2 regions of the Streptomyces sp. NPDC057287 genome follow, and region 1 is predicted to be linked to the other one. Evidence: riboswitches for the same ligand, from Rfam matches in the RefSeq annotation. Region 1 holds a riboswitch; the other holds the start of a gene.
What was found. Region 1 has a riboswitch for glycine ahead of gcvP (aminomethyl-transferring glycine dehydrogenase). Riboswitches for the same ligand answer to the same signal wherever they lie in the genome.

Region 1 (3,204 bases):
TCGCGCAGGCCGCCGAGGCCGAGCACGCCGCCGAGGAGTCCGCCGCCGATGCCCCGGACCGGCAGGACGGCGCCATGGAGGGGGGCGCCGCGGCGACCGTCAGGGAGGGCGGGGAGCAGCCGGCGTCGCGGCGCTGGCCGGCGGGACACGACGTACGGCACGAGGTGCACGGACACGGCTGGGTCCAGGGCAGTGGCGTCGGCCGGGTCACGGTGCGCTTCGAGGAGCCGTGGACGGCGCCCGGCCGGGTGCGCACGTTCCGCATCGACGATCCGCAGCTGCGTCCCGCAGAACCGCTTCCCCTCGTGCGGGATCCGGCGGACTACTCCTCGTGGCCGGCCAGCTTGCCGAAGTCCCTGTCGGGCGCGGTCCCGGCGGAGGGGGAGGAGTCCAGTCCGTAATGCCGGTACAGCTGCAGTTCCTGTTCGGGAGAGAGGTGGCGGCCCACGCCGAAGTCGGGCGCGTCCTTGATCAGGGCCCGTTCGAAGGGGATCTGAAGCGCCCCGTCGACGAATTCGCTCGGCTCCAGCGGGACGAACGCGTCCCTGGTGAAGAGACCGGTGCGCACGGCGGCCCACTCGGGCACCCCGGTGGCATCGTCGAGATAGACCTCGTCCACCGTCCCGATCTTGGCACCTTGACGGTCGAAGGCCTTACGGCCGATCAGGCTGCGCGGATCGATGTCGGTCTGCACGGTGCCTCCCACTGGTCACAACTGCATCAGGTGGTCGCGACTGCTCCACAGGCTCTACGAAAGGCCAGATCCGGACGGTCGGCCACTCGAGACGGCCCGCGCCGACCCCGCTGGTAGGCTGGAACACGGCTGCTGACCCTGTGCGGGAGAGTCCTCCGGAGCGATCCGGGGGCGCCGAAGGAGCAACTCCTCCCCGGAATCTCTCAGGCCCCCGTACCGCACGGACGAGGTCACTCTGGAAAGCAGGTCGGGATCCGTACGGCACGTGCCGCCACGGGTGTCGCCCTCACCGACGGTGAAAGCCGGTATGCCTCAGGGCGTGCCGGTGAAGCTCTCAGGTCGAGATGACAGATGGGGAGGCCGTTAGGGCAGCCACGCCGTGGCGCCCCTCGCAGGTCGTGGCAGACCAGGAGGCCTCCATCATGACCCCCCGTCGCACTCCGCTCTCCCAGCTGGAGCAGGGCATTCCGTTCGAGCAGCGCCACATCGGGCCCGATGCCGGGGCGCAGGCGAAGATGCTCGCCCAGGTCGGCTACGGCTCCCTCGACGAGCTCACCGCAGCCGCGGTGCCCGACGTGATCAGGAGTGCCGAGGCGCTGGACCTCCCCTCGGCCCGCACCGAGGCCGAGGTCCTGGCCGAGCTGCGGAGCCTCGCCGACCGCAACCAGGTGCTCGCACCGATGATCGGCCTGGGCTACTACGGCACGTTCACCCCGCCGGTGATCCTGCGCAACGTCATGGAGAACCCCGCCTGGTACACGGCCTACACGCCGTACCAGCCGGAGATCTCCCAGGGGCGGCTCGAGGCCCTCCTGAACTTCCAGACGATGGTCGCCGACCTCACCGGACTGCCCACCTCGGGTGCGTCGCTCCTCGACGAGGGCACGGCCGCCGCCGAGGCCATGGCGCTGGCGCGACGCGTGGGCAAGGTGAAGGACGGTGTCTTCCTGGTCGACGCCGACACCCTGCCGCAGACCATCGCGGTGATCGAGACCCGCGCGGAGCCGACCGGTGTCGAGGTGGTCGTCGCCGACCTCACCGACGGAATCCCGGCGGAGGTCGCGGAGCGCGGCGTCTTCGGGGTGCTGCTCCAGTACCCGGGCGCCTCCGGCGCCGTACGCGACCTGAAGCCCGTCATCGAGCAGGCTCACGAGCTGGGCGCGATCGTCTCCGTCGCTGCCGACCTGCTGGCCCTGACGCTGCTCACCTCGCCCGGCGAGCTGGGCGCGGACATCGCCGTCGGCACCACCCAGCGCTTCGGTGTCCCGATGGGCTTCGGCGGACCGCACGCCGGCTTCATGGCCGTACGCGAGAAGTTCGCCCGCAGTCTGCCCGGCCGCCTCGTCGGTGTCTCCGTCGACGCCGACGGCAACAAGGCCTACCGCCTGGCGCTGCAGACCCGCGAGCAGCACATCCGGCGCGAGAAGGCCACCAGCAACATCTGCACCGCCCAGGTGCTGCTCGCCGTCATGGCCGGCATGTACGCCGTCTACCACGGCCCCGACGGGCTGCGGACGATCGCCGGGCGTACCCACCGGTTCGCAGCCATCCTCGCCGAGGGGCTGCGAGCCTCCGGCACCGAGGTCGTGCACGGCGCATACTTCGACACCCTCACCGTCCGTGTGCCGGGCAAGGCCGCCGAGGTGGTCGCCGACGCGCGCGAGCGCGGGGTGAACCTGCGCCTCGTCGACGCCGACCAGGTCTCCGTGGCCTGTGACGAGACCACCACGCGCAGCCAGGTCGCGGCGGTCTGGGCCGCCTTCGGGGCCGGCGGCGACATCGAGGCGCTGGACGCCGAGGCCGCAGACGTGCTGCCCGAAGGACTGCTGCGCACCGACGCCGTCCTCACCCACCCGGTCTTCCACCAGCACCGTTCCGAGACGGCCATGCTGCGCTACCTGCGCAAGCTCGCCGACCGTGACTACGCGCTGGACCGCGGCATGATCCCGCTCGGCTCCTGCACCATGAAGCTCAACGCCACCGCGGAGATGGAATCGATCACCTGGCCCGAATTCGGCGCCCTGCACCCCTTCGCGCCGGCCGAGCAGGCACAGGGCTTCCTCACCCTCATCCGTGAGCTGGAGGAGCGTCTTGCCGAGGTCACCGGTTACGACGCCGTCTCCATCCAGCCCAACGCGGGCTCGCAGGGCGAATTCGCCGGACTGCTGGCCGTGCGCGCGTACCACCGGGCCAACGGCGAGCACGGACGCACCGTCTGCCTGATCCCGTCCTCCGCGCACGGCACCAACGCCGCGAGCGCCGTGATGGCCGGCATGAAGGTCGTCGTGGTGAAGACCGCGGACGACGGTGAGGTCGACATAGAGGATCTCCGGGCGAAGATCGCGACCCACCGCGACGAGCTCGCCGTCCTCATGATCACCTACCCCTCCACCCACGGTGTCTTCGAGGAGCACGTCGCCGACATCTGCGGTGAGGTGCACGAGGCCGGTGGCCAGGTGTACGTGGACGGTGCCAACCTCAACGCCCTGGTCGGTCTCGCCAAGCCGGGC
Region 2 (3,204 bases), on a different contig from region 1:
GTGCGAACTGTGCGTATGCGAACGGTGACGCCGCCGGCGGCACTTTCCCCGCCTCCGGCGCCCGCCGGGTGCCGACCGTTCCCCCACTACTCCTGCGGGGGCCGCGGAGCCGGGAAGGAGATCAGGTCGATCGCCGCTGCCGTCTCGCGGTCGAGCAGCACCGCCGAGGCGCACCCCGGTGGCAGCAGGCCGCTCTCGGTGTCGCGCAGCAGCCGGCCGACCGCGCGCCGGTGCCGGGCGAACGCGTATCCGGAGACCCCGCGCCCCCGCTCCCGCTGCCCCTGCCGGGCCACCCGGGGGGTGACGTCGAGCAGCACGAGGTGCAGGGTGCTGCCCCGGCGCCGGGCGTCGCGCGCCAGCCAGCGCCGCACCCAGGCCTGCGTACCGCAGTCGTGCACGACGACGGACCCGCCCGACCGCAGGGCCCGCCACAGCCCGGCGTAGTGCGCGGCGCGCACCAGGGGGCGATAGAGGGCGTACGGGAGTAATCCGGGCAGCACGGCCGCCCAGCGGTCCCTGGTGTCCTGCGAGTCGATGGCGTGCCCCTGGACCGCCCGCCGGATCAGCGTCGACTTGCCGCTGCCGGGCAGCCCCGAGACCACCACCACGTCACCGGCCGCGAAGTCCAGCCCGCGCGGTCCGCGGCCGCCCTTGCCCCGCAGGTCACGCACCACCGGCGCACCCCCGCCGACCGGCTCGCGGGCGGGCACGCCCGGCTGCCGGGGCATCGCACCGAGTGCCGCCCCCGCCGCTGTCGCATAGCGCTGCAACGTCATCGCCTTCCCCCTGCCGAGTCACCCACCGACCTGCCCTAGAAGTGTAAAGAAAAGGTAATGCGGCACAACCGCTTCCGGCTCCACGTGTCGGTGTCGGCACCCGTACGGACCGGGACGCCCCACTCTCCCCCAATGCGTGCGATGATGACCCCGCCAACTGCATACCGGCCGTTTGAATCCGCGCGGGAGAGTCCCGGTCACTGTGTGCGCCGGGCGCCGAAGGAGCAAGTTCCTCCCTTGAATCTCTCAGGCCCCGTACCGCGTGGATGAGGCAGATCTGAAAAGCGGGCCGCTGCGCGGCTCCACCCAAGGTGCAAGCCGACCCTGACGGGGCCGTCCCTGTCAGGACCCTTTCAGGGGCTCTCGGCGAACCTCTCAGGTTCCGATGACAGATGGGGAGGGAACCACCCTCTGTCGTCATGCCCTGGAGCCATGTCCATGAGCACTGCCCCGAGCGCCGCCCCCCGCCTGACCGCCCTCGATGCCCTGCATCGCTCCCTGGGCGCGACCATGACCGACTTCGCGGGCTGGGACATGCCGCTGCGCTACGCCAGCGAGCGCGAGGAGCACAACGCCGTACGCACCCGGGCCGGCCTCTTCGACCTGTCGCACATGGGCGAGATCACCGTCACCGGACCGCAGGCGGCGGCCTTCCTGAGCTACGCGCTGGTCGGGAACATCGCCACCGTCGGCACGGGCCGGGCCCGCTACACGATGATCGTCGCGGAGGACGGCGGGATCCTGGACGACCTGATCGTCTACCGCCTCGGAGAGACCGAGGCCCCCGAATACCTGGTCGTCGCCAACGCGGGCAACGCCCAGCTCGTCCTGGACACCCTCACCGAGCGGGTCGGCGGCTTCGACGCCGTGGTGCGGGACGACCGCGACGCGTACGCACTGCTCGCCGTCCAGGGCCCCGACTCCCCCGCCGTACTGAAATCGGTCACGGACGCCGACCTGGACGGACTGAAGTACTACGCCGGGCTCCCCGGGACGGTCGCCGGTGTCCCCGCGCTCATCGCCCGTACCGGATACACCGGCGAGGACGGCTTCGAGCTCTTCGTGGCCCCGGCCCACGCCGAGCAGCTGTGGAAGGCCCTCACCGAGGCCGGCGCACCGTACGCGCTGATCCCCTGCGGGCTCTCCTGCCGCGACACGCTCCGCCTGGAGGCGGGCATGCCGCTGTACGGGCACGAGCTGACCACCGCGCTGACGCCCTTCGACGCGGGCCTGGGCAGGGTCGTGAAGTTCGAGAAGGAGGGCGACTTCGTCGGCCGCGAGGCCCTGACCGCCGCGGCCGCGCGTGCGGAGACCGCGCCGCCCCGCAAGCTCGTCGGCCTGGTCGCCGAGGGCCGCCGGGTACCGCGCGCCGGGTTCCCCGTCGTCGTCGGCGGAGAGGTCGTGGGCGAGGTCACGTCCGGTGCGCCGTCGCCCACCCTGGGCAAGCCGATCGCCATGGCCTACGTGGACGCCGCGCACGCCGAGCCCGGCACCGAGGGTGTCGGCGTCGACATCCGGGGCACGCACGAGCCGTACGAGGTCGTGGCACTGCCCTTCTACAAGCGCCGCAAGTGACGCGGCACCCGCGCACGTGACGCAGTCGTGTCTCACACCGTAAGACCACCGTTCATCAGCACTCCCCCGCGTACAGGAGAATTCAGGTCATGAGCAACCCCCAGCAGCTGCGGTACAGCAAGGAGCACGAGTGGCTGTCGGCCCTCGAGGACGGCGTGGCCGCGGTCGGCATCACCGAGTTCGCGGCCAACGCGCTCGGTGACGTCGTCTACGCCCAGCTCCCGGAGGTCGGTGACACGGTGACCGCGGGCGAGACCTGCGGAGAGCTGGAGTCGACCAAGTCGGTCAGCGACCTGTACTCGCCGGTGACCGGCGAGGTGACCGCGGCCAACCAGGACGTCGTGGACGACCCGTCGCTGGTGAACTCCGCTCCCTTCGAGGGCGGCTGGCTGTTCAAGGTGCGCGTCGCGGAGGAGCCGAAGGACCTTCTCTCCGCCGACGAGTACACCGCGTTCTCCGGCAACTGAGACCTTAGGGACTTAACTGATGTCGCTTCTCAACTCCTCCCTCCACGAGCTGGACCCGGACGTCGCCGCCGCCGTCGATGCCGAGCTCCACCGTCAGCAGTCCACCCTCGAGATGATCGCCTCGGAGAACTTCGCTCCGGTCGCGGTCATGGAGGCGCAGGGCTCCGTCCTCACCAACAAGTACGCCGAGGGCTACCCCGGCCGCCGCTACTACGGCGGCTGCGAGCACGTCGACGTGGTCGAGCAGATCGCGATCGACCGCATCAAGGCGCTCTTCGGCGCCGAGGCCGCGAACGTCCAGCCGCACTCGGGTGCGCAGGCCAACGCCGCCGCGATGTTCGCGCTGCTGAAGCCGGGCGACACGATCATGGGTCTGAACCTGGCCC

Region 2: another riboswitch for glycine. It lies ahead of gcvT (glycine cleavage system aminomethyltransferase GcvT); the one in region 1 lies ahead of gcvP (aminomethyl-transferring glycine dehydrogenase).

The regions. Positions count from the first base shown of each region.
Region 1 covers NZ_JBHUYV010000011.1:9,808-13,011, forward strand. Annotated here, with positions in the region: gene ACFUNE_RS21730 (DNA polymerase IV) at 1-401, shown strand, start outside; gene ACFUNE_RS21735 (PRC-barrel domain-containing protein) at 323-694, opposite strand; glycine riboswitch at 828-923, shown strand; gene gcvP (aminomethyl-transferring glycine dehydrogenase) at 1,117-3,204, shown strand, end outside.
Region 2 covers NZ_JBHUYV010000003.1:282,662-285,865, reverse strand. Annotated here, with positions in the region: gene ACFUNE_RS07810 (AAA family ATPase) at 87-776, opposite strand; glycine riboswitch at 950-1,047, shown strand; gene gcvT (glycine cleavage system aminomethyltransferase GcvT) at 1,215-2,351, shown strand; gene gcvH (glycine cleavage system protein GcvH) at 2,441-2,818, shown strand; gene glyA (serine hydroxymethyltransferase) at 2,838-3,204, shown strand, end outside.